3 regions of the Teredinibacter sp. KSP-S5-2 genome follow, and region 1 is predicted to be linked to each of the others. Evidence: predicted binding sites of a transcription regulator. Region 1 holds the regulator's gene; each other region holds the start of a gene.
What was found. Region 1 encodes PhoB, which activates phosphate uptake and scavenging genes when phosphate is short. Its sites were predicted from a motif close to TGTCATAAANNTGTAACA; they were not measured.
Positions count from the first base shown of each region.

Region 1 (11,165 bases):
TTGAAATACACCCTGCCAAAAACCGATCATAATATTTTTATGCTCGTTTTCTATCTTCAGCATAAAAAAGCCAAATAAAATGCCAAAGAAAATTAAACCAAGCATTTGCCCTTGCGCTGCTGCAAATACAATGTTGGGCGGCACCATCCGTAAAAAAACTTCTGCAATATCTCCTGCCCCGCGATTGCCGATGCTTTCCAGCTTTTGTTCAACTTGCCCATCGATCGTTAAACCCAGTAATTCCTTCGCTGGCTCGCCACCAATAATGCCTGGTTGAATCATGTTAACCAGAAACAGGCCCATTAAGATGGCAAGCAAACTTGAAATCATGTAGAACGCCAGAGTCTTTCCACCTAGACGCCCCAAATTACCGCCACTGCCAATACCCGACATTCCGCAAATAATGGATGACAACACCAGAGGCACGATCACCATTTTTAATGCGTTAAGAAAAAGTGTGCCAAGAAATTCAAAAATGCTAAGTAACGGTATGGAAAAAATCGTTGTGGTTGGTTCAAAAGCCGTACCAACAACCACAGCTAAAATGATGGATATCAGGATCTGCCAATGAAGCTGTAACTTCATTCCTTCTCTCCTTACTTAATTATTATTTTGCACTTCAGCGAGGAAGTTAAAGATCATTAAAGCTTCGTCACTACGGCTATCTAGGCCGGCTGAACAATCTCTTTCAACGCCTTACCAGGCTTAAAGACTACTTGATTATGCGCAGCAATGGTAATGTCTTCCCCTGTTTTGGGGTTTCTTCCTTTTCGTTCCGCACGAGATTTCACGGAAAACGCCCCAAAACCAATCAGATTAACGGATTCCCCGCGCGCGAGCGCGTCAGTCATGTGTTCTAATGTGGAAGCAATGATATTGTCGGATTCTCTATGAGAAATGCCCAAATATTCGGCAACAACAGCAACCAATTCGGTTTTATGCATAAACTCGGACCTTGTAAATTGAGATACAACTAAAAGAATACGTTAAAATTCGGACTACAACGGCTCATTCGTCGATATAACTCAAAAAAATGATAAAGACCGCACCGTGAAACAGAAAATCAGCGCTTATCTCAACCTGACCCGGCTAAACAAACCCATCGGGATTTATCTCGTTCTATGGCCGACGCTCTGGTCACTTTGGTTGGCTGCGGATGGTATTCCGCGCATAGACATATTGATTATCTTCACCCTTGGTTGTGTACTGATGCGTTCCGCAGGGTGTGTGATTAACGACTTTGCCGATCGTAAAGTCGATGGCCATGTAAAACGCACCGCCAACAGACCCCTGGTAACCGGCATAGTCTCCGCCAGTGAAGCCTTTATCCTGTTTCTGGTGCTGTCCTTAACGGCTTTTGGCATGGTGCTGCTCACTAATCAACTTACCATTCAGTTGTCTTTTGCTGCGGTAGCGCTCGCCTTTTGCTACCCCTTTATGAAACGCCACACCCACCTGCCCCAAGTGGTATTGGGTGCGGCATTTGCCATGTCTGTGCCGATGGCCTTTGCTGCCCAGGCAAACGAACTGCCGGAAAGCATATGGCTGGTGTATACCACCGTGGTGCTTTGGACGGTAACTTACGACACCTTCTACGCCATGGTTGACCGTGACGATGACCTTAAGATTGGGGTCAAATCGACCGCAGTATTGTTTGGTGATAGCGACAAAGCCATTACCGGCATACTGCAAGTCATGACCATTGTTTCACTGATGATGATCGGCAGTCGCTTCGAGCTGGGGTTCATCTATCAGCTTTCTGTGGTGATATGTGCGGGCTTCTTTGCCTATCAGCAATATCTGGTGCGCGATCGGAACCGACAGGCCTGTTTTACGGCCTTTTTGAACAATAACTACGTTGGCATGGTGATTTTTATCGGTATTGTACTGGACAAGACATTCGGGCCTATTACAGGCATATAGGGCACAAAAACAGAAAATATCCCCTGCCTGAGCCATTTTTTCTGTAATTAAACGGCAACTTGAGCACCGCTGTCATAAAATGGCAACAAAAGCTTTATTTAATCTGCGTACCTAAAGTGTTGGAGCAACAACAAAAGCAATCTTGCGCCAACCCAGATTTAACTTCTTAGTAAGCAACTATTGGAAGCCTGGTCTATTCACCAGGTTAGGTAAAATGGCAGAAAAAACGATTTTAGTAGTAGACGACGAAGCCCCGATTCGCGACATGCTCCGAGTGGCTCTGGAAATGGCAGAGTATTCCGTATTGGAAGCAGGCGATGCGCAAGAGGCCCACGGCCTGATCGTCGACCGCAAGCCAGACTTGGTTCTACTCGACTGGATGCTACCCGGCACCAGCGGCATTGAGTTAGCACGACGTTTGAAACGTGACGAAGTCACCCGCGAGTTACCCATCATCATGCTTACCGCAAAAGGTGAAGAGGATAATAAAGTTCAAGGGCTCGAAGTCGGTGCTGACGATTACATCACCAAACCTTTTTCCCCACGGGAGTTGGTGGCTCGCCTGAAAGCGGTACTCAGACGCACGGACACCTTATCGACAGGTGAACCTATTCGCGTTGATGGCCTTTGTCTTGACCCAAGTAGCCACAGAGTCACTATTAACGACGTGCCTGTCCAAATGGGTCCAACAGAGTATCGTCTGCTAGAATTCTTCTTAACTCACCAAGAGCGCGTATACACTCGCAACCAGCTTCTCGATCACGTTTGGGGCGGTAATGTATATGTGGAAGAACGTACAGTGGATGTCCATATTCGACGCTTGCGTAAAGCCTTATCGCTTGATGGACATGACCGTTTTATTCAAACTGTACGCGGGGCAGGTTACCGATTCTCCAATAAAGTGTCTGTGCCTAATAATTAATACTCAGAGCAGAATATGCTCTTCACCTCGATAATTGGGCAGTATGTTTCGCAGAGGTCTGAAAACCGAACTGCGGTGGTTAATTCTTTACCTCGCGGTTGTTGCTTTTATTGGCGTAAGCATTGAAAAACTCGCCGTCTCTCTGGTTATAGGCCTTCTGCTCTATATCGCCTGGCTGTTCTACAACCTGCATAAACTGGAAAGCTGGGTACTCACCACACGACGTAAATCCGCCCCGAAGAACACATTAAACGGCATCTGGGGCGAAATTGCCGATGACGTAATTCTGCTATGTAACCGCTACGAAAAAGACAAGCAACGCCTTCAGGCGGTGGTAAGCCGCGTTCAGGACATGACCTCGGCCCTTACCGATGGGGTTATTCTGGTTGATGGCCGCTCCAACATTGAGTGGTGGAACCAGGCCGCCAAACGGCTATTCGATTTTCGGCAAGTAGACTTGGGCCACAAGCTGACCAACATTATCCGTCACCCGGATTTTATCCAATATTTTGAGGGGGGTAATTACGACGAACCGATAGAACTGGAATCCGTTCGCCTGTCAGGCCAGCATTTACAATTTCAGGTTCACCGGTTTGGAATTGGCGAACGCATGGTCATCGTTCGCGATATTACCCGCGTGTTCAAACTCGAATTAATGCGCAAGGATTTTGTCGCTAACGTATCACACGAGTTACGCACCCCCCTGACCGTGGTTCGCGGGTATATCGAAACCCTGGCCGATAACGACGAAATTCCCAATGTATGGAAACGTGCGTTCAGTCAGATGCAAGATCAGTGTCAACGTATGACGGCGTTGGTGAACGATTTAATTACCCTGACCAAACTGGAAACGGATGACAGAGATATTCGTCAGGAAGCGGTCGATTTACTTCCCGTTATTGAATCCATATTGGCAGACGCCCGAGCCCTGTCTGGAGAGCGGAATCATAATATCCATGCAAAGGATGCGAGCGATATTGTCATTCTTGGCAACGAGAGAGAGATACGAAGCGCAATTTCCAATTTGGTCTTTAACGCGGTTAAGTATTCTGCCGATGGCTGCGATATTAGTGTGGCTACGCATATTCTCGAAAACGAGTTTGTTATTGAAGTGACCGACACAGGCGCCGGAATTGATCCGAAACATCTGCCACGATTGACCGAACGGTTTTACCGGGTCGACGGCGGTCGCGCAACTAAAACCGGCGGTACCGGTCTCGGCTTAGCCATCGTCAAACACGTGCTTTTACGTCACGATGCCTATCTAAAAATTTCAAGCAAACTGGGTAAGGGCAGTACCTTCAGTTGTCATTTTCCTCTCGACCGCCTGGTCGAACACAATATGGATATTGTCAGCTAAGCATCCGTGATCTATGTTATAGCTCCGCCCACAGGTAAACCCGGCCTCAACAGGTGCCAGTTTGAACTTACAATGTCAATTTATCGATTCAATAAACGCGGTAAAAGCCAGTGAGTGGAACGCCCTGTTTCATCACAGCGATAATGAAACCCAACCCTATCCATTTATTTGTCATGAATTTTTAGCTGCATTAGAAAATGCCGGCTGTACAACAGAAACCACCGGATGGAAACCACAACACCTGTTGGTTTTTCATAACAGCGAATTAATTGCAGCCATGCCGCTGTACCTGAAATATCACTCTTACGGTGAATATGTATTTGATTGGAGTTGGGCGGACGCCTATGCACGTTATGGTTTGGAGTACTATCCAAAATTACTGAATGCCATCCCCTTTACCCCATCCGTCGGCCCCAGGTTTGGGCTTGCACCTTTTGTATCCGGAGATGAAAAGGAAAACATTTATTCATTTGCCATTGGGAAGATACAGGAACATGCAGAAAACATTCACGCCAGCGGTTTTCATTGTTTATTTCCCAGCAATTTCCCGTCGAAAACCAAAAATGGTTTTAGTACACGCATAGGCTGCCAATTTCGCTGGCAAAATAACAATTACCGAACCTTTGATGAGTTCCTTACCACATTTAACTCACGCAAACGTAAATCCGTAAAAAAAGAACGCAAAGACATCCTGTCGCAAAATATCATATTCAAACGAAGAAAGGCATCGGAATTATCCAGCGAAGACTGGCAACGCTTTTATTTTTTATATCGCGACACCTATTTAAAACGCAGCGGTCACGATGGCTACTTAAATCTGGAATTTTTTCTGCAGGCAGCTTCGGCGTTGCCAAAACAAACATTATTAGTTACCGCACACAAACAAATGAAAACCGATTTTTTTGCAGCGGCGCTTTATTTTATGGATTCCCACACACTTTATGGGCGTTATTGGGGAACGATCGAAGATATCAATGGGTTGCATTTCGAAACCTGCTACTACCAGGGTATCGAATATTGCATTGAAAATAATTTACACAGCTTCGATTCCGGTGCACAGGGAGAACATAAAATCCAAAGAGGATTTACTCCAATTGAAACCTGCTCGTACCACTGGATTCGCCACGCTGAATTTTCTCATGCCATTCATCAATTTGTGAATGAAGAAGCTAAGGAAATAAAACGCTATATCACGGACTGTAGTAATTACCTTCCGTTTAAAACAATTCCCTAATTCTCATTTGATTTATGAATACTGTGAAATGGTATAAGCCATTCGCTTTTACCTGTGTTCACTGAAAATGACTGTGATAGTATCCGCTGCACTCGATAACTTCCTATTTATCTGGTTCACTATCATGAACGATAATTTCTTACGCAGAATTAAGGCGCTATCCGTTTTTTTATTATGTTTTGTGATAGTCGCCTGTAACGGAAAAAGCAGCGGCCTAGCTCAACCTTCCAGTTCCAGTTCCAGTTCCAGTTCCAGTTCCAGTTCCAGTTCCAGTTCCAGTTCCAGTTCCAGTTCCAGTTCCAGTTCCAGTTCCAGTTCCAGTTCCAGTTCCAGTTCCAGTACAGGATCATCTTCAAACAGCTCTGGATCAAGTAGTTCCGGCAGTAGTTCATCTGGTGGTGCGTTGGAACGTGTCAGTAATTCAAGCTGTATTGCACCGAATCAACCTGGCTCTAGTACAGCGACGATTGGTATTGAACCTGTGTTCACTGGCGTTGGTTCAATGAGCCAAATCCTGGGCCTGATGCAAGCACCGGGCGACAACACGCAGTTTTATTATTTTTTGCGTACCGGGCAAATATATCGCTTTGAAAACAGAGCTGATGTCACGTCCAGCACACTGCTTCTGGACCTAAGCAACAAGGTTCGGGTGCAATCGGAAATGGGTTTATTGGGCATGGCCATACATCCCAATTTTACCAGTAACGGGTATGTTTACTTTTACTATAGCGATGACACCAGCAATGGCGATTCCACTATATCCCGCTTTACGTTTACTGGAAGCGCCTTCGATAGCAGTTCAGAGCAAGTCATTTTGCGTGTTCCACAACCGGCAGGAAATCACAACGGCGGCGCCATCCACTTTGGTCAAGATGGTTATTTGTATATAGGCTTTGGGGACGGCGGCGGCAGTAACGACCAATTCGGTAACGGCCAAAATAGTTTAAGCCTGCTCGGAACAATTCTTCGTATTGATGTGGATAGCGGCTCACCCTATTCCATTCCTTCCGATAACCCCTTTGTTGGCAATAATAACTACCTCCCGGAAATTTATGTCTGGGGGCTACGCAACCCCTGGCGATGGAGCTTTGATTCCCAAACTGGTGCAATGTGGGTGGCGGATGTTGGACAAAATACTTATGAGGAAGTGAACCGGGTAATGGCAGGCAATAACCTTGGCTGGCCAATCATGGAAGCAACACACTGCTTTCAGGCAGCTTCCTGTGATCAAACCGGTTTAACCCTACCCGTTGCGGAGTACGACCACAGCGACGGCAACTGCTCAATTACTGGAGGCTATGTTTATCGCAGCAGTGTTATCCCCACGCTACAGGGCAGTTTTCTCTATGGTGACTATTGCAGTGGTAGTCTGCGCCGTACTTGGCAGGAAAACGGCAACTGGCAATCCGAGCAATTAACATCAACCGGGTTAACCCTCGCCAGTTTCGGTACAGATAACAACGGTGAGGTTTACCTGTTAAATATGCTGTCTCAACCACATATTTATAAAATGGTTGAAACCACGCCGGCGGATTCCAATATTCCTCAGACTTTGTCCGCTTCTGGCTGTTTCAGCTCGACGCAGAACAAAACCCTTGCACCGGGCGTAGTGCCCTATTCCGTTCGCAGCCAGCTCTGGTCTGACGGCGCATTGAAGCAACGGCATTTTGCCATTCCGGATAGCCAATATATCGATATAGAAGCCGACGGCGATTTCACATTTCCGGTTGGTACCATTTTGCTTAAAAGCTTTCTCGATCAAACCACCTGGCTGGAAACCCGCTTATTCATGCGCCATGAAAACGGTTGGGCCGGATACAGCTACCAGTGGCTTCCAGATGGTTCGGATGCGGTTTTGTTAACCGAAGGAAAAACTCAGGATACCGGGAATTTTATTCACACCTTTCCCTCCCGCGGGGAATGCATGCAATGCCACACCGGCGTTGTGGGCGGCTCACTCGGCTTGGAAGCCGGGCAATTGGATTGGGACTTCACTTATCCAGTGAGCACGCAGACATCAAATCAGGTTGAGGCGCTGGTGCAGGCTGGTTACCTCTCAAGCTCACCTACGAGCGCTCAGCGGGCTTATTTACCCGCCTTGGATGACAATCAGGCGAGCCTGGATCAACGTGCCAGAAGCTATTTGCACAGCAATTGCAGTGGTTGCCATAGACCCGGCGGGCCAGGGTCTCTGATTGACCTGCGCGTGCAGACACCACTTGTCGATACAGGAACCTGTGACCAAGCTCCAGCGGCCGGGGATTTAGGGCTTCCTAACGCCAGGATTATTGCGCCCGGTGATGCCACCAGATCGGTTCTTCTATCCAGAATGCTGGCTACTGACGTTAATCGTATGCCACCCTTGGCTAGTTTGATTGTGGATCAAGAAGCCACTGCATTAATGGAAAGCTGGATTAATAATCTGGTGGGGTGTAACTAAGTTAGCCAGCTTTAAAAAGCTGGTAAATATCCAGGGCTTGCCGCCGTGATTCAGCGAGATCAATCACTGGTGATGGATAGTCATGATCCAGTTTGACTCCCGCTTGTTCAAGTATGGCTTGTGGCGCTGTCCAGGGCGCATGAATCCATTTATCCGGCAGCTTCGACAACTCCGGTAGCCATCGACGAATGTAGTCACCCCTGGCATCAAATTTTTGGCTTTGGGTGACCGGGTTAAAAATTCTGAAATAAGGCGCAGCATCCGCACCACACCCTGCAACCCACTGCCAACTGGCGGAATTACTGGCCAGATCCGCATCAACGAGAGTGTCCCAGAAATATTTTTCACCCTCCTGCCAGGGCACCATCCCGTTTTTCACTAACAGTGATGCGACCACCATACGCACCCGGTTATGCATCCAACCCGTTTCCCACAGTTGCCTCATTCCGGCATCCACCAAAGGAATACCCGTCTCACCTTGCTGCCAGCGCTTGAGCAGGTGTTTATCTTTTTTCCAAGGGAAACCCTCAAACTTGGTATTGAAGGGCTTATTGACGATATGGGGCCAGTGAAACAGCAGGTAATAAGAAAACTCCCGCCAACCTAACTCGCGCAAATAATTGGCAGCCCCGTTTCCTTCGCCCCCCAGAACGCTGATGGTATGCCAAACCTGACGGGGGGAGATTTCACCAAAATGCAAATGCGGCGACAGCTGAGACGTGCCTTCCACACCAGGCACATCCCGTTCATGATCATATTCATCGACACACTGGGTGAAGGTTTTGAGGTTTTTATGCGCGCCCTTTTCGCCTGGCAGCCAATAAGAATGAAACTTATCTGCCCAACGCTCCTCTTGAGGCAATAAGGAAAGATCATCAAGGCTTAAACTTGTAATCTCTTCAACCGGCATAAAGTTCAGGCTGGTAATATTTTTTAGCGGCGCTTTCGGCTCTGGAAGTTTGAGACAGGCTTTCCAAAAGGGGGTAAACACTTTGAAAGGCAGACCAGCCTGATTATATATGGCGTCTGGCTCAAACAGGAGAGAACCACCAAAGCGTTTTGCTTCTATTCCCCTTTTAGAGAGTTTTTTCTTTAACAGCTCTTCCTCTTTTAAGTAATACGGCTCGTAGGCTCTGGACCAGAAGACACTTTCGGCATTCAGTGCTTTGGCCAAACAATCAACCGTTTCCGCCCATTTTCCCCTGCGCAAAATTAAGCGGCCGCCCATTTTTGCGAGCTTTTCCTGCATAGACGCCAAGCTTTGCTGCAACCACCAGCGACTTGCACCGCCTAGCGCAGGGGTTGCCTTTTCGTCAAAAACATAACAGACAACAATCTGTCGATTGGTTTGTTTGGCAGCAAATAAAGGCGGGTGGTCTGCAAGGCGTAAGTCATTACGTAGGCAAACCAGAATAGGAGCTTCGGACATAGCGAGTCGTTTCTTAACATCTGGAAGGGTGTTTACGCCGCGGCCTACACTTTAGATCTATGTAATGGCTTTGGAAAGGGCTTCAAATTTTGCCGGGTCATTATCAACAAAACGCACGGTTACCCTAAGCAGTTTGCATTCCGGCCGAGGTTCCGTTGCTTGAACAGAATGAATATACGCATTTAACCGGCCAATCATATTGCCATCTTTATCTACCAGATCCACAGCGGCCTGATCAAACACAGAAGGAACAGATTCCGGCCGAGGCATGGTTCCCGCTAATGCCTGTAGCGAAACCTCCCTCACCTCAAGTGGAACCTGACTCTTGGCAAACCGAAGTACGGCTTTGCCGGTAAAATTACCCACGGGAGCCGGTTTGGGTTTAGCGGCAGGTTTCGGCTTGCCGAACCCCGCTGCAACAACGACTTTGTTTTTTTGCTGTGTTGCACCAGCGAGCTTTGCTTTAGTGGCGCCGCCGGTAAGCACATCTACCGAGCTAGCATGGGTGGCTTGATCCAGACGAGAACGCTTGGGCGAATACCCCATCTTTTTAAACTGTTTAGCCAGCTTGTGTTTCAACTCTTCTGGGGTAAAAGGTTTGGTCAAGTAGTCGTTCACACCAGCCTTTACAGCCAAGATAACGTGATTCCTGTCGCCCCGACTGGTCACCATAATAAAAGGCGTTTCGTAATAGGAAGGGTGTGAACGCACCCACTGCAAAAGCTCTTCACCAGACATTTCCGGCATTTCCCAGTCTGATAGAATCAGGTCTATCTGGTTTGCCTTCATCACCGAAACAGCTTTTTTGCCGTCAATCGCATCGAATAAGTGAATATCCGCTGCCATTTGCCGGATAGTGCGCTTGATCGTATCACGTACGAAACTCGCATCATCCACAACCAGAATGTTTAACCCCATATATCAGCTACTCAAATCCTTTCCGAGCAGCGACGGGATCAGGCTTTACGCGTAAACACCCATTTCGTTGGCTCGGATAACGCTTCGTTGTATAAATACCCATCCCAGTCAAAGCCCTTCAATTTGTCGGGATCGGTAATCCGATTCTTTATAATATAGGCGCTCATCAAGCCTCTTGCCTTCTTCGCGAAAAAGCTGATGATTTTGTAATCCCCGTTTTTCCAGTCTTTAAATACCGGAGTAATAATCTGGCTGTTTAATTGCTTCTGCTGAACGGACTTAAAATACTCATTAGAGGCGAGATTTATCAAATATTCGCCTTTAAGCTTTTTCTGCTGTTTGTTTAACTCATCGGTTATTTTGCTGCCCCAGAAGGCATATAGATCCTTGCCACGGGTATTCTGAAATTTGGTTCCCATTTCCAGTCGGTATGCCTGCATTAAATCCAAAGGTTTTAGCACACCATAAAGTCCGGAAAGAATGCGAAGGTGCTGCTGGGCAAATGTCAGATCATCATTGGTCAGGTTATAGGCATCCAGCCCCACATAAACATCACCTTTAAAGGCAAAAATCGCCTGGCGCGCGTTCTCTTTGTCAAAAGGCAGAGACCATTGTTGAAAACGGTCGTAGTTAAGTGTGCCCAACTTGTCACTGATACTCATCAGCTTGGAAATATCATGCGGAGCCAGGTTTTTCAGGTCTGAAATAAGCTCCTGAGCATCATCCAGCAAGGCGCCTTGCGTGTTCTTTTTGGTCGGCGTGGGGGTTTCATAGTCCAGGTTTTTCGCTGGAGAAATCACAACGAGCATAACAATATTCTTTTATTTGACGTGGGTTTATCAGGAAAGTGAAGCCAGAGCTTCGGCTAGTAGCCGGGGATTATAGTAAGTGTTGCGATCACCTGTCACAAGCCTTGATTTAAGAACCTGAATACCATGC
Region 1 covers NZ_CP120416.1:4,706,075-4,717,239, reverse strand. The annotation lists gene P5V12_RS20240 (dicarboxylate/amino acid:cation symporter) at 1-585, opposite strand, end outside; gene P5V12_RS20235 (HU family DNA-binding protein) at 666-944, opposite strand; gene ubiA (4-hydroxybenzoate octaprenyltransferase) at 1,051-1,923, shown strand; gene phoB (phosphate regulon transcriptional regulator PhoB) at 2,138-2,845, shown strand; gene phoR (phosphate regulon sensor histidine kinase PhoR) at 2,889-4,205, shown strand; gene P5V12_RS20215 (GNAT family N-acetyltransferase) at 4,267-5,439, shown strand; gene P5V12_RS20210 (PQQ-dependent sugar dehydrogenase) at 5,564-7,879, shown strand; gene P5V12_RS20205 (deoxyribodipyrimidine photo-lyase) at 7,881-9,308, opposite strand; gene P5V12_RS20200 (response regulator) at 9,366-10,226, opposite strand; gene yaaA (peroxide stress protein YaaA) at 10,265-11,035, opposite strand; gene P5V12_RS20190 (GAK system CofD-like protein) at 11,066-11,165, opposite strand, start outside.

Region 2 (11,165 bases), 380 kb from region 1:
TTGGCTACCTGTTTTGGCAACACATAAATGCCGGCAGGCTAGCGCGAAAATCAGCAATGCTGCATTGTGAAAAATCCGGCGTCCAGTTACTCGATCAGAATGTCACACTACAACGCCTGAGACTGCGCCGTTCCGGCCATTCTTTATTTACAGTAGAACGAGTCTATAACTTTGAATTCTCGTCTGTAGGCGATTACAGATACAAAGGGTCGATACGTTTACGCGGCCAACATGTACAAGCGATTGAACTCGCGCCATTCAAGACCGAATACATGCATTAATTCGATAACCGTTTTACAGAATTACCAACCATTTGATGAGGTGAATAACAAAGAAAAGTGCTTGGGTTAACGGCACAGTACTCAACAGAAGTGCCAATACCGATAACCCCAAGAAGTAATAGCCCGTTGAGAAATTACCAGGGCAGGCTTTCTCCATTGGAATGCCAGAAACCACCAGAGGTCTCCAGGGTTAATTCTTCGATACGCTGAACCAAACCTTTGGCCGCAGTATTGGCACTAATATCACCCGCATGGTTAACCATATCCGTTTGCACAAAGCCGGGGTGCAACAAGGCTACAGCAATTTCTTTTGGTGCCAAATCTTTAGCCAGAGAAACGCCAGCCATATTCAGTGCTGTCTTGGACATACGATACCCGTAGTAACCGCCACTGCCATTATCGGCAATCGACCCCATACGGCTGGTGATCATAGCCACTTTTGAGCCCGCAGATAAATTGGCCATCAACGCTTCAGTAACCAGAATTGGCGCAATAGCATTGACCATGAATTGTTTCTCAATTGCCTCTACATCAATTGCACCCAGTGATTCGTTGGACAAAATACCCGCATTGTTAATCAAAATATCAATGTTTTTATCCCCGACCGCAGATTTTAAGCGGGCAAGATCTTCCGCCACAGAAACATCCACGCCGTCAATAATGGTCACACCCGACAGAGCGCTTAACTGTTCTGACGGTGTACGACACACGGCCAAAACCTCATCACCATTGTTCACATAGTGCTCACATAGAGCAAAACCGATACCTCTGTTGGCACCCGTAATTAATACAGTTCTAGACATAACATACCCTTAGCAATAAAACAGGAAACACGACGTAATGGATTCTATATTAAGGCGGATTACAGAAACTCAATGTTTAAATTAGCCCCAAAAGTAGAAGTATAAAAAACCTGTCGCGCAAATACCGATGCAAGAACAATTATCCTCTTCGAACACACTTTAACCTTGCAGTTTTTTTGTCACTGAATAAAAGCATTCAGTTTTCGTTAAGCCAGAGCGTTGTAATCTGGTCACCAATGATTAAAAACAACCAGATAGTTGCTGGAGTGAACCATGAACTCGCTACCCATGCCCGAAGTAAAAGAAATCAGCCGTTTCGATCTTTTTATGTTTTACCTCTTGAACAACCCCAAAATGCTCCTTCAGCTCATTAAATGAGCAAGCGTAATTGAGGCTATCAGAAAAGGAATTAATGCAATGTCGGGTAGCCTCTTAATGGGTCAAGAATGGACTCTTGGCCATTTATTTTCACCTCTAACGCAAGCGCCAGTAGCAAGCCCAACTCACCACTTGGCATTCCTTTCTTAGACAACCAAAGCAAGTACTCTTCAGGCAGGTCAATTAAAACCCGGCCAGCATACTTACCAAACGGCATTTTCATATTGGCCAGTTTTATTAAATGCTGTTTCTCAATGATAGCGGTAGCCCTATATTACGGTGTGATGATTCATTTATGACAGAGATGCCAGTAACGCGCCTAGGTTAGCATAATTCGTTCATCTGACCAGCTAGAAGATAAAGGATACAAGAATTATTCGAGAACAACTTCCCATAGAATACAAGTAATGGAAACGTGCAGAATTTTACCCGGAATGTTGATTTATTAATTTCAGTTTTTGTGCACGACTTAAAGATTTAATCTGAATCTCTTTTTTTGTCGCTTCTGACCGGTTATCACACGCTTCCTGAAAAACAATACGAACCGGTTTGGCGGTGCGAAAGTATTTAGCCCCCTTGGCCCCGGAATTCCCCGCAAACACATCTTGGTGCTCAGAAAACCGGCGCGCAACATCTTTAGTAATCCCCGTATATAACCGGTGATTATCTGTTTCAATAATATACACATACCACAAGCCTGAATCACTCACTGCTTTACCACTAGCTAACCACAAATGTCAAACATAGTGCTTTATGCTCGCACCGAGTTCAAGGCAAACTCAAATGTTGTGCCTTGCTCAATTTTACTTTGCACACTGATCACAGACTCATGCAGTTCCAGAATTTTTTTGGTTATCGCCAGGCCCAAACCACCATGTGAAGTGTTCTCTCTCACACTATTACCAGCCTTGAAATGCGGATCAAAAACATGCGGTAAATCTTCTTCTGGAATACCAATACCAGTATCGCATACCCGAATCACCACCTTACTCTGACTCTGATGTACTTCAACAGTGATTTTTCCGCCTTCCGGCGTATGGCGCAACGCATTTTCAATCAGGTTAGTAAAAACACGCTCCAGCTTTTCGATATCGGCACTGACTAAAATACTGCTGTCTTTTGGTTCTACCGCCAGCTCAATATTCTTTTTCTCAGCCACAATAGTAAATTTTTGCAGAACGTCCTGAATTAATTCTGCGATGGGAAAACTTTCCTTATTCACCGACACGTTAGCGCCATCCAGGTGAGCCAATTCGAATAACTGTTCTATAAGCACCGCAATTTTCTGTGCGCTTTTTCGGGCGGTGGAAATATACTGTTCGCTTTTTTCTTTGGTCAGACTTTCCTGTTGAATTTCCCAGGTTTCCAAATAGCCCAGCAGCGCTGCCAGGGGTGTACGCAGATCATGGGAAACATGGGAAAGCAATTCTTTTCGCAGATCATCAATGGTGACAATATTCTGGTACTGTAGCTGCAATTTCTCCAGAGCCTTCATCAAGGTAAAACCCAGCAACTGAATATCATTTGAACTATTGCCATCCCAGCAATCAAGATTCTGCTCGATTTTTTCCCGCACTTCGTCACTGGTTTCAAAACCCAACTCACGAATTTCCTGAATTTGCCCCATAAGGCGGGAGAGTGGTCGGGTAACCAAACGAATAACAACAATCAACACCAAAATTGCCAAGGCTCCGCCACCAATAGACAACCACATTCCCGACTGGAGAATTTGGCTTCCCCATAACTGTTCTTCCAACTCCGCCCGAATTTCACTACCAATAACCACATAAAGGTAACCATAGGTTTGCCCCATTTGAATAATTGGCGCAACGGAAAAAATCTTTTTCACATTCTGGTATTTTGGGTCTTCGCCAAAAATTAAACCTTGATTGCCTTTGGTTGTAATAAATTCTTTTATGGGCTTCAGGTCAACAGTTTTACGCACAACATGATTGGTTTTTTCGCTGTGCGCGACGATGTTTCCGTCCTTGTCGACCAAATAAAATTCAAAGTTCGGCCCTAAAATCATTAAATTTTCAAACGTCGCCTTGGCAGCGGCGAAGTTAGGCTTGCCATTTTCATACAGCAAATAACTATTCACCACATGCTGGGCCAGCTCCCGGTGAATTCGTTGCGTCACTTCCTGTTCGTAATTTTTCGATGAATTAACTACCAGCAGTGTAGAGAACACGCCAAAGATGGTGAACACGCCCACCAGGATAAGAAGAATACGGCCAAACAGCGTCTGTAAAAAACTAGCTATCATAAAACTTGTACCCTACCCCCCAAACGGTTAATACAAATTTGGGCTTGGTCGAATCCTCTTCCAGTTTTGAACGAAGCCGATTGATATGAGAATTAACAGTGTGTTCGTAACCATCGTGCTGGTATCCCCATACCGCATTAAGCAACTGCTCACGGGTATAAACCGTACCGGGATGTCGTGCCATATAGAGTAATAAATCAAACTCTTTGGCCGTGACATTAATATTCATATCGTTACGTAATATTTTTCGTTTTTGAATATCAATAGTCAGATCATCAAACCGTAGTAAATCTTCGGTGTGATTATTTGTTTGCGTATTTTCGTGAAAAGCCACACGACGCAGTAGCGCTTTGATCCTAGCCTGGAGCTCGCGAACGCTGAAAGGTTTGGTTAGATAATCATCCGCACCGACCTCTAAACCAACAACACGATCCGCTTCGGATTTTTTCGCTGTCAGCATAAGTATGGGCGTGTAATTTGCCTCCTGCCGCAATTTTTGGCAGACCTCCAAGCCTTCCATACCCGGCAGCATAATATCCAGAATAATTGCATCATATTGATTTTTTTGCGCTTCCAGATACCCCTGCAAACCATCACGACAATGTACTGTTTGTAAATTTAAGGACTCCAGGTTCACTGCAATGAGTGAACCTATGTCCTCTTGGTCTTCGACGATTAATACTTTCGCGGTCATAATTTCTATTTCAACAGAGCGACAAACTGCCCTTAATCATGATTGTTTATTCCATTCTCGCAACATCAATTTTTAACGCGCCCTGATCAAAACGGTGGGATGAATCTAACGCGGATTGCGCATAGCCATCATCCTGAGAAACCACACCCGGATGCATGGTGACCTGATTTGCCACATCATCGCGAATGCGATTTAAACCCTCGCCGCCACCCGCTGGACCGGGAATGGTTTCAGCCGTTTCCGTATTGCGCTCCGTACCGGCGTCGTAAATGGGGGCAATATAGCTAAATTGCTCGCCAACTCGCAAATGTGACAGAGCAAGTGTATTCGCTCCGGCAAAAGCGTCATTGGTATTGACTAGCATTGACACCAACGTCAGCGATAAATCCTCTTGCCACAAGCCCGAAATATTCAATACCAATGAATCACCAGGAGCCAATACCGCTTCCGAAGATTTTGCAGATATCGCATTTGAGGCTTCAGCAATGACTTCTGTTGGATCACCAGACTCCGCTAAAGTTTCCAAACCATCTGTTGCGGCTTCACCGATGTTCCAGGCCGAATAATCCGCGCCATGTAACAATACAGCGGCCGGCGCAAGTGGCTGATTTTCAGTAAGGTTGGTTAAAGTAATACGGTAAATATTTTTTGCTGCCGCCGTTAACGCAGCGATACGTTCTGCAATGTCATCCAGTAAAATCTGAATTTCCGCAATCTCGGAAGCGACGGTAGCGTCATTTTCCAACGCCTCCAACCGTGTATTAATTGCGGCTAAATTATTTGCTAACGACGTATCTTCCACAGCCAGTTGATCCAGTTGCATTTGTAATTCAGCAACACGGCTCTCCAGACTGCGCACTTCATCGTCGTTGTCGTCACCGCCACATGCAGTAAACGCGAGGGGGATACAAATCAGTAAACAAATTTTTATTAATGTGCCGAGCCCGTTCATAGCCACCTCCTATTTCACAGTCACAATCACTTTGGCCACCGGGTTTAACCAGCGATGAATTCTGGCGTCCACATCGCTCGCTCCACCTGCCGCATCCGTATCCCCAATATTTCCTCGATGAATATGCACGCTATTATTATTTTCTATGGTCGTCACACCGGTTCCATTCATACCACCGTTAGCGCCTGGGTTAGCCGGTATTCCAGGTGTACCCGGTGCGCCACCACCATTAACAATTTCATCGTTTACTTCGGTACCCGCATCATAGGCATTGAGATATAAAGTATAGTCGCCAGGCTGCTCCGGGATTGACCATGCATCTAACCCGACAAAACCATCGTTGGTCGGCAACAGCATTGCCAAAATACTCAAATATTTTTGATCTCCGGTATCAAAACTCATGGTCATGGCTGTACTGCCGGGAGCCAATAAACCCGCAGCGGGGTTTTCCACACTACTGCCCCCCAATGCTGAAACAGCACTCGCCAACCCGGAGATATCGCCCCCTTCTGCCATTGCCTGCAGCTCCGGGCTGGCGGTACTGCCTAACTCGAATAAATGCACATCCCCGTGGGCACTGATTAATAATGGCGTGAAGTAAATACCCTGAGTTAAATTCGTAATGGAAATATCTACCGTTGCCGAATAGCTGTTTACTGAAACCAAGCCAAACAGCGAAGCTGTAATAAATGTTTTGAATGTCATTGCACTACCCTCTTACCGATACAGTTCAGGCAGTCTAAAAAAGAAAAGTCGTGACCACGTCACAAAAAAATCACTTTTTTATCACATATTTTCTGACTAATACGTCCAAGCCAAAATGAGAAAAAAATGGATACAATGCTGCTATATTCGACGTTTGACTTATAGCAGTAGCTTATTTGGCGCATGCATCGCAATGACGTTACGAGTGAAAAAATGCACACTATGCAATCAGCATGTAACAAAGAAGGCTTGATATAGGCTAAGGCAATATAAAAGCCACAAAAGGGATGTTAATCTACGGAAGTTTTTCACAGACACAAACGCTGCTTTGTGAATAAATTGAGCCTGGACCATAGGTCGATATATAAGTACGAATAAAAATCGATTATCACGCATCACTCGATAAAGCATCTGGATAGTTCACAACACCTGTTAATTATCCACAACCCCTCCCAACGGAACCCACTGGAAAACGTGGCAGATTTTTTGTTTTTCATCAGGAACCTTGGCGAGATTTTTCCAAGTCGTAACGCAATAAACACAATAAAAGGATAGCGATTTATGATAAAACAACTGTATCAATTCATGCTGGCTACCGGCGCGCTCACCGCAGTCAATGCTGTGGCAATCGACTGCAGCAGCCGTGACGTTTGGGCAGCAGCACAAGCCTACTCCGGCGGCGCTCAAGTCCAGCATAATAACAATGGCTACACCGCAGCCTACTGGACACAAGGCAATGACCCGGAAGCCAACTCCGGCCCATGGGAAGCCTGGAAATTCGATGGTGCGTGCAACAGTTCTTCCAGCTCGTCTTCATCCAGTTCAAGCAGCAGCTCTTCTTCGAGCAGTTCATCGTCCAGCTCCAGCAGCAGTTCCTCTTCGAGCAGCTCTTCATCCAGTTCCAGTAGCAGCAGTAGCTCTTCTTCCTCCAGCAGCTCGTCATCGTCCAGCGGCGGCTCAACCTGTACTCAATACGTACCAGGAACCAGCTACGCGGTAGGGCAAGTAGTTACCAATGCAGGCGCAAACTACACCTGTGAAATTGCCGGTTGGTGTTCATCCGATGCGGACTGGGCTTACGCTCCAGGCACGGGTTTGTACTGGGATATGGCATGGGATCTTGGCGGCACCTGCAGCAGCTCTTCCAGCTCAAGCAGCAGCTCGTCTTCATCCAGCAGCTCTTCGTCCAGCTCAAGCAGTAGCAGTTCATCTTCGTCCAGCAGTTCTTCATCCAGTTCCAGCAGCAGTAGTTCTTCTTCCTCCAGCTCGTCTTCATCAAGCTCCGGTGGCAGTAGCGTAAAACTGGTTGGCTACTATGAGAACTGGCATTGGCCTCGTCAGGTGATGACTGATATTCCTAACTACAACGTGCTCAACATTGCCTTCCCTAAAACCAATGCTGACGGAAGTTTAAAGCTTACCAATGCGGACTACACGCAAAACAACCCGACCCCGGAAGAAGTCGCAGCAGCAAAAGCCCAGGGTAAAAAAGTCTTGCTATCTATCGGTGGCGCGGCGGATCAGCTATACCTGACCAGCCAGTCTCACGAAGATAACTTTGTTAATTCCTTCATCGCCATTGCAACAGAATATGGCCTGGACGGCATCGATATTGATACCGAAAAAGGTTTGTCGACCAACCCGGACACATTGATCCACGCTGACAACCCGCAATACTCTGCCGATCACCTGGTGCGTGCAATTCGACGAATCAAGGCACACTTTGGCCCAGACTTTTTGCTCACCATGGCTCCAGAAACGGCCCACACCATCGGTGCAAACACACCAACCAACTGGCTTGGCAGCATTAACTGGGGCGTTTATTTGCCACTGATTAATGAGTTGCGCAATGAAATTTCCTGGGTACAAATGCAGTACTACAACACTGGTTCAATGCCCGGCATCGACCGTAACCGTTTCTTCGATTCTGCAACACAAGATGGTTTGGTCGCCTGGACAGAAGCCATGATCGAAGGCTTCGACATTGCCAGTACCGGTACTCGCTACCTTGGTTTACCGCAGGAAAAAGTGGTAATTGGTTTACCGGCTTCCGGTTCATCAAGCGCTGCTGGAAGTGGTTATACCGACCCCGCGATTGTGAAAGCCGCAATTAAATGTTTGCGCACATTGCAATGTGGCGGTGGCTACACACCAGCGAAAGCCTATCCGAATCTGGGTGGTGTGATGGCTTGGTCCGCGAAAGAAGATGAGCTTGTGAATTACTTCTTCTCCAACGGCGTAGCAGCTTGTGTGTTAAATAATCAATGTAACTAAAGATTTCCTCTTCTTGATCAAGGCCCCCAACTTGGGGGCTTTTTTTGGCCAAAAAATCTGAACCCTCGAAATAAACACAAACAAAACGATCGTTTACGTTATATAAACAATTAAAAGCCATGCAGCAGGCAACAATCCAATTATATTACATATAATTTATACAGAATAATAAACAGACTTATTGAACAAAGTAGAATCGATCATATCTATTTTTAACCAGATAATAGTCGCTAAATAAATTCTCTTATCAGCAACTCTTCATACACTCAAAAAATTACTTTTTATTCAAATAAAACAAAAACAAAACAACTTGCTCACTAAGCAGGCTTACATTAAAAAGCACCTAAAAAACATTCTTATTTCACACGCCAAAATTAAACTCAAAACCCATCACCCACTTTACATGCAGTATTGAATGCATAGAATTGCCGCGCAATTTTGCAACCACACATCTCAATTTAACAAGGACTTTTATGTTTAAGCAGATAGCCTTATCTTGCCTGCTACTTACCTCTTTTTTTTCCACTCTAAGTTATGCCAACAACAACGATGCCCTCGAAGTTGCATACAACAAATTTAAAAACGACCTAAACGGCGACCTAATATTTCAAAATCTTCACCGCTTTGGTTTCGGTTACAACCCACTTTTAAATACGACAGACGATAAAATCACCGGTTTTATTGAATTAAACTTTGCCACTCAACAGGCATCCGGCGAAATAAACAGCACCGACCCCACTCTCCAAGCTGACCTATGGTTAGTAAGAAACACTGTCGGCAGCAATGGAACAGTTAGACCGGAAATCATTGATACGCGAATAAAAGTGGGGGAGTTTGTATTTAACGGCAACAACAAACATATTGTTGCACCCGTCAACTTTAACGTTGAATTTGACTTTGACTTCGTCATAGTCACACCACGCGGTGTGGATCCCGTCAATGGTGTACTTGCTTCCGGCGCACGCACCTTGTTTGAAAAACGTTTCTATCGGGAAAAATTCAACCAACCGAGTAATTTTGCCAGCCTAAATGCTGAAGGCACTGTTGCCGCAACCGATGACGAGCTGGTCAAATTTGGTGCACACCTGTTCTTTAACGAAACCTTCGGCGGGAACGGCCGCACATGCGGAACCTGTCATCGTGCAGAAAATAATTTCTCACTGGATGCGGATTTCATCGCCACTCTCGACAGTAACGACCCATTATTCGTTCACGAAAGAGTGCCTCAACTTGCCTTGTTAGAAGACGCAACATTACTGCGCACGGAAGGTTTAATTAAAGAAAACATCGACGGTTTCGATGACCTGGCCAACAAATTTGTAATGCGTTCTGTCAACCATTTATCGAGCATCGCTGTCGTTGTCAGTAGAGCTTCCAATACCGATCCAACACCTCACGGTTTGGGCTGGAGCGGCGACGGCTCACCTGGGCGTGGAACACTGGCTGAGTTTGTATTTGGTGCAATAAACCAACACTTCCCTCTTTCACTTAATCGTACACCCGGCACCGATTTTAGAATCCCCCGTCAACGCGAAGTGGAAGCACTTGAAGCATTTCAACTTTCAATTGGTCAGCAGGATTTTGTCAACGGCATGTTTGCAATTACCTTCCGTAACCAAACAACACAAAACGGTATGAACATTATGCTCAGCGATTCATGCTTCGCCTGCCACGGTAGCATGTTCGAAAACAACGCCGAATTTGACACGGGTACCGTTAATCGTCCATCCGCATCGCACTTACCGTTTGATGATGGAAACGATTTTGAGGGAAGCGAAGACTTTAACTCACAAACGCTACTCCATGCAGCCGACACTGCACCATACTTCCACAACAATAGCGCGCAAACCTTAGAAGAGGCGATTCTGCATTATGCTTCCGATGCATTTGCCCTATCCCCCGAAGGCAATCGATTTGGCAAAATCGAATTTACCCCCACACAACTGGCTGACATCACAGACTTTATGCGTTCGGTAAATGTTCTGGACAACATGCAACAAGTCCGTAAAAACTTTACCTATATTGCCGCCAACCCGGACAAAGATTCGGACGCAATAGTCGCGATGTGTAAAGGTGACCTGAATGATGTTATTCGGGTATTAGACGACCAAAACCTTTACCCACAGCTAAAAGCGCAGATACAACAAGTGATTGCGGTATTGGAGATGGCAAAAGACTTTACCGGAGCGAATAAAACCAGCTACTTTAATTATATGATTGATGTACTAACAGCAGGAAAAGACCAGATTATGTTGGAAAATCCAGCTCAGGTTTTTTAACTCGCACGCATAAAAAAGGGCAATAACCATTGCCCTTTTTTACCCATTATTTACGCAAATATATTTCATATTTTGGGGAAGCTACCCGTCACGAACCTTTTTAACCTAAATTAGGAATTCATCAGCGATAGAACTTCACTCTTTGAACTTATTTTTTACTTAATTTTAGCGACGAAATTTCTTGCTTTGCAACACTATCATCCATTTGCACCAAGTTGTATTCTCTTTGCCCTAAGGCCACACCAAAAGCGACTGCCATAGTTATGGCATATTCCATATTAACAATTGGACCAATATTCCACTTAAGAAAGTATTGTTTACCTTTCTCCAAATTCAGTTCCAGCGTTTCCTCCGTGAACCCATATGACCCATCCCCTACTGTAATTTTTTGCGCTCCACTATCTAATTCATAAACAAGATAACCACCGTTCTTCAGACTGTCCCTTTTGGAATCATTAATATAAACCGCAGGAGCAACACAACAGTTTACGGAACGGCTAATTCTGTAAACATACACAACAGCCGAATCTGTG
Region 2 covers NZ_CP120416.1:4,328,710-4,339,874, forward strand. The annotation lists gene P5V12_RS18475 (DUF3301 domain-containing protein) at 1-281, shown strand, start outside; gene P5V12_RS18480 (SDR family oxidoreductase) at 416-1,084, opposite strand; gene P5V12_RS18485 (DUF3820 family protein) at 1,494-1,721, opposite strand; gene P5V12_RS18490 (GIY-YIG nuclease family protein) at 1,888-2,172, opposite strand; gene P5V12_RS18495 (ATP-binding protein) at 2,214-3,728, opposite strand; gene P5V12_RS18500 (response regulator transcription factor) at 3,718-4,422, opposite strand; gene P5V12_RS18505 (spondin domain-containing protein) at 4,469-5,374, opposite strand; gene P5V12_RS18510 (spondin domain-containing protein) at 5,384-6,079, opposite strand; gene P5V12_RS18515 (glycosyl hydrolase family 18 protein) at 6,641-8,353, shown strand; gene P5V12_RS18520 (hypothetical protein) at 8,827-10,632, shown strand; gene P5V12_RS18525 (DUF2846 domain-containing protein) at 10,781-11,165, opposite strand, start outside.
Region 2: P5V12_RS18510 (spondin domain-containing protein) is a predicted target of PhoB. The motif match lies at 6,148-6,165, and genes of this name have one in related genera.

Region 3 (11,165 bases), 1.1 Mb from region 1:
GTCTTTTATGCCAAGGTTAAAATAGATAAACCTCATGCATTGCGTTTTGCAGATTCCGTTTCGTTAACGTTGGAATACGGCAACAAATAAATTTACCTCAGTATTTTAAGTATTCTTTTTAAAAGGTTTCAGTGAATGTCAAGTAAAGCGGCAGCGCTCAGTGTTGCAAGGAATAGTCATACCATTAAGCAAAATTGGTCTCAAGAGGCCCAGTTGGTTCATGAAGCACTTATTGCTCACGGCGTAGAAACACCAATAACGGAAAACGGTTTAGACGCACAGACACGTTACGACAAAATAAAGCATCACATGACGGAAATTGTGAAGTGTCTGGGGTTGGATTTGAATGACGATAGCCTGGAAGAGACTCCACATAGAATTGCCAAGATGTATGTCAAAGAAATATTCTCCGGATTGGATTACGAAAATTTTCCAAAAATTACCGTGATTGAGAATAAGATGCGTGTGGATGAAATGGTAAAGGTTCGGGATATTAGCCTTACCAGTACCTGTGAGCACCACTTTGTCACGATCGATGGTTCGGCTAAGGTTGCTTATATTCCAAAAGAGAAAATTATTGGTTTATCCAAAATAAATCGTATCGTACGTTTTTTCTCTCAACGTCCCCAGGTTCAGGAGAGATTAACACAGCAGGTTTTAGTTGCTTTGCAAACCCTATTGGAAACAAAAGATGTGGCGGTATCCATTGATGCAGTCCACTACTGTGTTAAATCCAGAGGAGTAATGGATGCCACTTCGGAAACATCGACGACATCTTTGGGCGGCGTGTTTAAGCAGGATCCTACGGCGCGGGCGGCTTTTTTTTCATGAAAAAGTTGAAGAATTGACGTCTCTTGTCAGTCAATTTTTTGTCAATCGTAATATTTTTCCCATATGTGTTTTAGGCGACATTATCTAATCTATATGCCGCCTTATGTATATCCTGCAAGGTTATGATATTTAAGTTATTTTTGCTTCCTACCATCTGCTGACGCGCACTTATATTCAGGTATTAGCCTGTTAATACCTTATTTAATGCTTTGTTACCAGGCCCTAAAAAAGTTTGTGGATGAATCCACTATTTGACAGGCGGAAGGATAATTTCCTGGCCATATCTTTTTTCAGTTTTTATACTTTAGTCTAAGTTTTTCTGTTTCTTTACAAGTTTGTGATATCTGTTTCATATAATTATTTATGCGCCACTCTTTTCGCCAGTATAGTCAGTGACATAAGGTTTAAACATTTACGCCATATATTAGCCGGATTTTTTTGTGGGTTGTAACAGCCTTAACAGAATCAGTACGGACTTTTTATTCATACGAAGTTACTCAAAACACCGGGTATTTGTGACGAAAGAAAAAATATTCATGTTATTAAAGCTTATCTATCCGTTCCTCCTAATCCTTCTAGCTTGTAGTCAGTGTTTTGGTGGAACCTTAAGATTTCAGCATATCAAGATAGAGGAAAGCTATGGTTTCGGGCCTTTTAATGGTTCTGGAATTGGTGCAACGCGCTCGATTGCCCAGGATAAAGAAGGATTTCTTTGGTTTGGTGGTGAAAATGGACTGGCAAAGTATGATGGGAGAAAATTTAAGATCTTCACTCATGATCCTGGTTCTCTTCGCAGTTTAAGTAACAACTACATCAGCGATCTTCATGTTGACTCAGATGGTGATATGTGGATCGCCACTCACTCTGGTATTAATCTGTACAACCCGGTTTTGGATGAATTTATCCGTTTTCCCGATGACCATGCTCTGGGTGTATTGAATTCCGTAAGCATTATCTGCTTCGTTGAAGATAAACAAGGGAAGCTTTTTATTGCTTCCAACGAAGGCATTAGTATTTATGACCCCGACCGGGAACTGTTAACCCATTTCTCTCCTTCCGATGAAATTGAAGAAGCGTTAAAAAATAATGGTGTCTTCACTATCTTTATTGATAGCAAGGATAATCTCTGGGTTGGTACTCAGGGGTGGGGGTTGCTGAAGTTTAATCTGCAAACCAATGAAATCGTTAAGTATGTACACCAGCCGGATGATATTACTTCCATCAGTAGTAATACGGTGACCGCGATAGAAGAGGATAGATCTGGTGCGTTATGGTTTGGCACCCAGGGCGGTGGGCTTAATCGTTTTGATCCGAAAGCCGAGTTATTTAAGCGCTATTATGGTAAATGGGATGCAAGCCTTGGGAGTTCGGGTTTATCTATTCCAAATATTTATGTCGATAGTCATGATCTTCTCTGGATTTCTATTGTCGGTGTCGGCGTAGCCTATTACAACTCGGAAACCGATGAGTTTTCTATCCAGAAGTATTCTAAGTTCGACCCTTATAGTATCGGTGGTTTTACTGTCTTAGGCATATATGAAGATGGAAACTCCGATATGTGGTTTGGTACGTTTCCCTCTGGGGTAGAGTACTGGGATCGTTCCTCTAGCCACATAGATGCTTATTATTGGAAGGCAAATAAAGATAATTGGTTAAATAACAGCGCTATTTTGGCATTTTATGATGCTGAGCCCAATAAGATCTGGGTTGGAACTGAGCAGGGGTTAAATCTATTTGATATAAAGTTGAAAAAATTCGACAACTCTCACCCGATTTTCAGTAAAGGGGATCGACTTAATCATGATCCTGTTTTAACGCTTGAAGAAGATGACCGGAATAATCTATGGATTGGTACCTGGGCTGATGGTTTATATAAATATAATAAAACATCAGGTGAGCTTTCTCATTATCACCCTGATCCGAAAGCCCCCGATAGTTTGAATAGCGAATACATCTGGAAAATATTATTTGATTCACAAAAACGTCTATGGGTGGCAACCGAGACTGGTGGATTAAGTCTCTACGATTACGATAATGACAGTTTTGTTCGTGTAAAAACCGTTGCTTCCAATAATCTAAAAAACCGGGCGGAGTTTGCCTGGCCTATTTTTGAGGATCGACATGGACGTATCTGGTTAAGCAGTGAAAGAAAAATTGAATACTTGGATAAGGACGCGACGGATTTTAAATCCTTTACGCGATTTGAAGTTGAATTGGGTGTTGATACGCGTGTTCTTAAGATATATGAAGACAGTCATGGCAATTTGTGGTTTGGTACCCATGACAATGGCATCATAGTTTTGGATGGCCTGTCCCGCAGACTTATTCAGTTGACTATGGATAATGGCCTTCCCAGTAATAGTGTTGCCAGTATTATTGAGGCGAATAATGGAAGTATCTGGGCAACAACATCCAATGGGTTTGCTCAAATTGACCATAGAAATTTCTCCATTCGATCCTATGGTAAAGATGACGGTTTTGTCGGTTCTCAATCTATAAGAGATGCGGCCTACAAAGATAGTAGCGGTCGTTTATATTTGGGAACAACAGAAGGTTTTAATGTTTTCTATCCAGACACCCTAAAATATAACTCATTTGTTCCACCCGTCGTTTTCACGGATTTTAAAATATTTAACCGATCTGTTGATATCGGTGTGAATGGCTCGCCGCTGAAAGCACATATTAATCATGTAAACAAAGTTGTTTTGAGCGATCAGCAATCCTCGTTTTCTATCGATTTTTCTGCTTTGAGTTACACTTATCCGCTTCTGAATCAGTACGCTTATATGCTTGAGGGGTTTGATAATGATTGGATCTTTACTCAAGGTGAATCTTCCGTTACCTATACCAATCTGGATCCAGGTACGTATACTTTTTATTTGAAAGGTTCCAATAATGACAGTGTTTGGAACGAAAAAATTAAGAAGTTAAAAATCGAGATCAGGCCACCCCTATGGTCTACCTGGTGGGCTTATTTAATATATTTTATCGTTATTGGCGGTTTCCTTTATGCCATACTTAATGCTCGCACAAGACGTATCGAGCTGGAACAACAGAAAAAAATTAATAATGAATTAATTCATTTTGACCAGGTTAAAGCGGATTTTATTGCCAATGCTTCCCATGAACTGAGAACCCCATTGAACGGTATTATTGGTTTAACCGAAGCTTTAACTCATGAAAATGTCAACCCTCATGCGAGTCGTGAAAAGCTGTTGTCCATATCCAAGAGTGGTAAGCGGCTGTCGAATCTTATATCCGAATTGATCGATTTTTCTGTGCTGACCATGGAAAATTCAGAACTTAATCGTGCTGCACTGGATTTGAATGATGTGATTCAAAACGTTGTGGACTCAATGCAGTTCTTGGTGGAGGGTAAGTCCGTTGTCTTGGAAAGTCGTCTGACAAAGCCTCTGCCACCGGTATACGCCGATAAAGAGCGTGTTGCAAAACTGCTCACCAGCTTAGTTGATAATTCGATAAAGTTTTCTGATCGCGGTGTTGTGACGGTTTCCTCTACCTTTGATGATGATCATGTGTCCGTTACTGTGTCGGATGATGGTCGGGGAATTTCTCGTCAACAACAAAAGACCTTATACGATCTGTTTTATCACTCTGACAACGTAAGCTTTCGTCATGAACAGGGTATAGGAATTGGTCTGGCATTGGCGGTCAAGATTGTTAAGTTACATAAGGGTGAGCTTCTTGTTGTGCCGAGAGATTCTGGCGGTACCGAGTTTACCTTTACGTTACCCGTATATAAAAATGTGAAACATGATAGCGTGAAACCTGAAACACCGAAGAAAGAAAAGAAATCGAATATTAATGCCGGGGAAGACTGTGGTGATACTCACAAGATTTTAATTGTCGATGACGATCCGGTAAATCGAATGGTTTTACGTGGATTGTTAGAAATTCGTGGCTATCTGGTGGTTGAGGCGGAAGATGGTTTTTCTGCGTTGGATGCTTTAACTAATGAAGAAGGTATCGAATTAATCATTCTCGATATTATGATGCCACAAATGAGTGGTTATGAAGTGGCCGTGCGTATTCGAGATCAGTACTCCAAAGAAGAACTGCCTATTATCTTTTTATCTGCTTTGGATCAGTCCCGCGATATTGAAGAGGGAATGAACTCCGGCGGAAATGCTTATCTCACAAAACCGTTATCAAAAGTGGAACTGTTTTCCTGCGTCGATGAGTATTTGAATGTGTAAAGCATTAAGCGAGCATGAATGTCCACAATGGCCTGGCGAGTTATCCATTTTTCTCGATAGGGCTGCGGCATAATTTTATTCTTTTTTAGCTTCTCCTCACTTTCTGGTCAGACTTGTGTCTGGCAATTTATATTGCCTTTTCGACAGTCGAGTCCATTCTCCCTGGGTAAATAGGAAGGCCTGATACTCTGTAATCAGAAGTTCTGATGAGTCCCCTTGTTCGCCAACCTGGAGTGCTTAGGGAGATATCGTTTCTATATCGTTTGATTTCGTTGGTTAGGGGAGATGACTCTGACAGGAGCATTGCCTGCGGCAATCTGCTGTACCAGTCTTATATAACGATCACAGTCTTAGCAGAGTAGCGATTTGTCTGCTTGTGTGTCGGTTTCTCTACCTCCGGCCGCAACCTGCGGTGGCCTGAGCGATATTCTGTGCCAAGTTTATAGAAATCAATGGCAATTCTACGTATAAGTTGATCGAGCCTCGCTGCCGGTTCGACGAAAGCGGCTACACTAGAGCCTGTTCTTACTCATTGAATTCTCTCTGCTGGAGGTTATCCGGCAAGGCAGAGCAGGTCGTGAGTGTCGGACATACATGAGTAGGATAGAAAGGTACGGGGCAAAAGCTCAGGCCCTGCGGGTTGTGGCATAAAATACACGATTTATCCTAACTTGCCGTTTATTTGGTTCATCAAGCTACCTAAACTAGAGCTATCTCTGTTTGAACGGTGACAGTTAAATGAGTGTAGGCCCTAATCGTATTTTGTCGGGGGGACAGTGTAATGCAGCATAAAATTGTTTTTCTGGATAGGGCCACCGTTGCCAAAGAAGTTACCTTTAATTCCCTCTCTTTTCCCCATTCCTGGCTTGAATATGCTTCTACCTCCCCTGAGCAAACCCTGGATCGCTTGTGGGGGGCAACCATATGCATCACTAATAAGGTGGTGATCGATCAACGGCTTATTGATCAGTTGCCTGATCTGCGATTGATTGTGGTCGCGGCAACCGGGACTAATGCTGTCGATTTGGAAGCCTGTAAACAAAGGGGGATAAGCGTTTGTAATGTCCGCGGTTACGCTAAAACAACGGTGTGTGAGCATGTTTTTGCCATGATTCTGGGGTTGCGAAAACAGCTAGCACTCTACCGTGATGAGCTAAATCGAGGGCGTTGGCAGGAAGAAAACCAGTTTTGCTATTTTAATCAGCCAATACATGAGTTGGCGGGAAATCAGCTTGGAATAATCGGTTCCGGTACCATTGCCCAGTCCGTTGCTCAGGTTGCAAAAGTATTTGGTATGAATGTCTGTTACCACAGTTTGAGCGGTAGAGATCAGTTGCCTTTTGCCCGGTCAGTACCTCTGGATGCCTTGCTTGCTCAGTCAGATATTGTCAGTTTGCATTGCCCGCTAACCGAGCAAACCCAGCATCTTATTCATCTCGATAATTTAAAACAAATGAAAAAAAACGCGTTATTAATTAATACCGCCCGTGGTGGTGTCGTTGATCTTGAAGCGTTAAAACAGGCTTTAGATGAGCAGTGGATAGCCGGTGCGGGGCTGGATGTGGTACCACAGGAACCACCGGAGAAAAATAGTACGGCTATGGCATTAGCGGCATATCCCAACGTCATTCTTACTCCTCACGTTGCCTGGGCAAGTCAGGAAGCAATGCAGGTTCTGGCTGATCAGGTTATGAATAATATTGAACAATTTGTTCACAATAAACCAACCAACCTTGTGGTTTAGCATGGCCATACAAAACTTTATTTCTCAACACAAATTGCCTTCGGTATTTGAGTCTGTTGCCGTACAGTTTTATTCCCGTCTGGGAGAATGGATTCGACAAAAAAAAGGTGAAGGGCCGATTGTAATAGGGGTTAACGGTGCACAGGGTTCGGGTAAATCAACACTGGCTGATTATTTAAAGCATTATTTACAGGAAAACTATCAGTGGAATACAGCAATTTTATCAATTGATGATTTATACCTTACTCAGCATGAGCGAAAAATAAAGTCGGAAAGTGTTCATCCTCTTTTTGCTACTCGAGGTGTGCCGGGAACACATGATGTTAAGCTTGGTTTGGATGTTCTTCACCGATTAAAAAAACTTGATGCTGATGAGGTGGTGGCCGTACCCAAGTTTAGCAAATTGATTGATGATCGATTGCCGGATTCGAAATGGGAAAGAGTTAAAGGTCCGGTAGACCTCATTTTGTTTGAAGGCTGGTGTGTTGGCAGTGTGCCGCAGTATCAAAGTGAATTAACTGAACCAATAAATGATTTGGAAAAAGAGAAAGATATCGATGGGCGTTGGCGGCAGACAGTAAATGATTATTTGACAGCGGAATATGCCGAGTTATTTGAGTTGCTGGATATGCTTGTTTTTATCCAGGTGCCTTGTATTCAGTCTGTATATAAATGGCGTCTTGAGCAAGAAATTAAAACGATATCAAAAGAAAAAAAACAACTGGATAAAACTGCGTATTTCTCTGCGAAAGAAAAGATTAATAATTTTGTCCCATATTTTGAACGTATTACCCAACATAATTTATCTGTTATGCCACTTCTGTGTGATGTGTATATACAGTTGGATTTAGACCATACCGTTACACAGCTTATTATCAAGGATGATAGCGGTTAATATTTTTACACAAAAATAAGCTTATATACGTTAGAAAATGTGTGCTAAATTTTTAGCATGTATATGTGTCTGTGTTTGACATCGAGATTGAATATATGAATTTTCTCGCTGTTTTTTTGCTAAAAATCAAAGGTAATAAAACCTGCACTATACATACAATATTTGTATTACATATTTATTACAGAGTAGAAAATTCTTTTTTTAATATTTGTGCAAAAAAACTGCAAAAAAGCTGTACAAGCTCGATAATTTTTCTATACTGCCCGTCGTCTGAAATTGGGAGATAATTTTCATGGCTATAATCAATCCTCTGGAGAATTTGTTCGGAAAATCTCCAATTAAACCTATGCAGGAGCACATGGTTGTTGCTACTCAGGCTGCAGCCAAACTCACGGCTTTTTTTGAAGCCACCTGTGCGAATGATTGGGACAAGGCAGAAGCCATTCAGCAGGAAATCTCAGAGCTAGAACATCAGGCAGATGTACTTAAGAAGCAATTGCGTTTGGACTTGCCCAAAAGCTTGTTTCTGCCTGTGCCTCGCACAGACCTACTTCAGCTATTGGCTGTTCAGGACAAAATTGCAAACAGAGCGAAAGATATCGCTGGCATTATGCTGGGGCGGAAGATGGTCTTCCCGGAAGTCTTGCGCGCTCCAATGAAAGAATATGTTGCCTCTGCTGTAGATACCTCTACGCACGCGCTGAAAGCGATTGAAGAATTGGATGAGCTGCTTGAAACCGGTTTCAGTGGCAAAGAACTGGATATCGTAGGTCGGCTTATTCATGAGTTGGATCTTGTTGAGCATAAAACTGACGAATTACAGATTGCTATTCGCTCAACGCTATTTGGGTTGGAGGATGAGCTTCCTCCAGTGGGTGTTATGTTTATGTACCGCGTTATTGAGTGGGTAGGTGATCTGGCCGATCGAGCTCAGCAGGTAGGTAGTCGTTTACAATTGTTGCTCGCAAAATAATGAGCTGATCTGTCATTACTAGGGTTTAACTATCATGTCTCTTATCGCAGAGAATTATCAAATCTTTCTTATACTCGCCTGTATATTTGGCGTTTTTATGGCTTGGGGGATTGGTGCTAATGACGTAGCGAACGCTATGGGCACCTCAGTAGGATCAAAAGCGCTCACTATTCGACAAGCGATCATTGTCGCCATGCTTTTTGAATTTGCCGGCGCATACCTGGCTGGTGGTGAAGTGACCTCAACAATCCGTAAAGGGATTATCGATCCCTCGTTGCTGGTTGATGCTCCTGAATATCTCATCTACGGTATGCTTTCCGCTCTGCTCGCGGCAGGTACCTGGCTGCTTATCGCCAGTATTATGGGGTGGCCGGTATCGACCACACACTCCATTGTTGGTGCGATTGTTGGTTTTGCTGCTGTTGGTATCTCCGTGGAAGCGGTGGCCTGGGCTAAAGTGGGCAAAATCGTGGCCAGTTGGGTTGTTTCCCCGCTGCTCGCCGGGTCGATATCATTCCTGCTGTTCCGTAGCGTGCAAGTCCTTATTCTTGATACCGAAAACCCCTTCCAGAGAGCGAAGCGTTATATCCCTATCTACATGTTTGCTGTCGGTTTCCTGATTACGATGGTGACTCTGATTAAGGGTCTAAAACATGTCTTTAAAGATATTGGTATTAGTTTCAGCTTTATAGAACAGGCAGGCATCGCCGTTGTTATCGGCTTATTAGTCTCAGGTATTGGTATTTTCTTCCTGGCAAAAATCAAAGAAGAATCCTTGCCGGTTAAAGAGGGTGGCCACGGTAGTCGTTTCGCCAATGTGGAAAAGGTGTTTGCCGTTCTTATGGTGTTTACCGCTTGTGCTATGGCCTTTGCTCATGGTTCGAACGATGTGGCCAATGCGGTGGGTCCATTGGCCGCGATCTACGGCGTTCTAAAAACAGAAACCATTGCTGCTAAAACAGCCATGCCAGGTTGGATTCTGCTGGTTGGTGGTGTGGGTATCATCCTTGGTCTGGCAACATACGGTTGGAAGGTGATTGCCACTATCGGTAAAAAAATCACAGAGCTTACCCCAAGCCGTGGTTTTGCCGCTGAGTTAGGTGCTGCAGGTACAGTGGTATTGGCTTCTGGCTTTGGTTTGCCGGTATCGACCACTCATACATTGGTTGGTGCGGTACTCGGAGTTGGCCTGGCTCGTGGTATTGGTGCACTTAACCTGCGTGTGATTGGAACCATTTTCCTGTCCTGGATCGTAACTCTTCCGGCAGGTGCAGGTTTGGCAATTCTGTTCTTCTTTTTCTTTAAAGGCTTATTCTCTTAAGTCCATTTAAAGTCTATATGTTTCTATGGCGGGTAAGGTAACCCGCCTTTTTTTTGCCCTGCAAAAAATATAAGCACGAAAATTCACACGTGCCTTTCTCCTATAGGCTAGCTTAATTGCCATACCCATTGAGACCATCCCTCTGGAGGTTTGGCATGAATACACGGTTAGTCACTTATTACAACAACGGCTCACAATCTCTCGATCAGGCGATATCTCTCCCATACACCGATGTGATACTCGCATTCATATTTTCTCGGCCGGAAGCACCATTAAACTGGCAGCTTGGTGGTGGGATCGCAGCCACATCGACCTCGCTTACCTCGACTACCCGGCAGGCGATACAAGAGTTACATGAAGCGGGAAAGAAAGTGTTGATTTCGTTTGGCGGCGGCGAAATGTCTTCTGCGGCATATCAGGCTCTGGTCGGGCATGAAGACGAGTTGGCCAAATCGATTGCCGACTTTGTGCAAGAGAATCAGTTGGACGGCGTTGATATCGATTGGGAGGATACCGGGGCATTCACTGGTGTCGCAGGTTACAGTGGTGTGAATTTTCTGATCAGTCTGACCAAGAATCTTCGAGAATCCCTTCCTGCCGAAAAGTTTGTGATCAGTCATGCGCCGCAGCCACCCTATTTACAGCAGGGCAGTGGTATGGATGGGTACATACAAGTGATGGCCGAAGTTGGCTTGCTGATTGATTGGTTGAATGTGCAGTTTTATAACAACCACCCTTGGAGTAGTAACCCTGAACAAATTATTGCCGCTTGTAAGGCTTTCTCGGCCTTGCCAGGTATCACCGCTGAGAAAATACTGGTTGGCTTACCAGTAACCGAGCATGATGCCGGTTCCGGGTATTTGCCCATTGCAACTATTGTGGAGCAGGTAATAACACCGCTGAAAGCTCAGGGGGATTTTGGCGGTATGATGAACTGGCAGTTTTCCAGTGATCAGCAATATTTCTGGGCCAGAGAAGTTGGTAGAGCTCTGGGGCTGAAATAACACGTCTTTACACCACTGTTTAGATTGGGCGGTGGGGCATGGCGTTGCGGGGTATACCACCCTTTGGCGCCATTCTCTTTGCGTTATTTGATCTAACAAAATGGTTTTTGCCAAGCGGTTAACTAAACTTCTAGTACTGGGATCTACTTCAAAACGAGAGGCTCAAGTCCATTTGGACGC
Region 3 covers NZ_CP120416.1:3,589,682-3,600,846, reverse strand. The annotation lists gene folX (dihydroneopterin triphosphate 2'-epimerase) at 1-90, shown strand, start outside; gene folE (GTP cyclohydrolase I FolE) at 136-831, shown strand; gene P5V12_RS15380 (two-component regulator propeller domain-containing protein) at 1,368-5,048, shown strand; gene P5V12_RS15375 (D-2-hydroxyacid dehydrogenase) at 5,830-6,792, shown strand; gene P5V12_RS15370 (P-loop NTPase fold protein) at 6,794-7,687, shown strand; gene P5V12_RS15365 (TIGR00153 family protein) at 7,980-8,660, shown strand; gene P5V12_RS15360 (anion permease) at 8,695-9,981, shown strand; gene P5V12_RS15355 (glycoside hydrolase family 18 protein) at 10,137-10,985, shown strand.
Region 3: P5V12_RS15365 (TIGR00153 family protein) is a predicted target of PhoB. The motif match lies at 7,853-7,870, and genes of this name have one in related genera.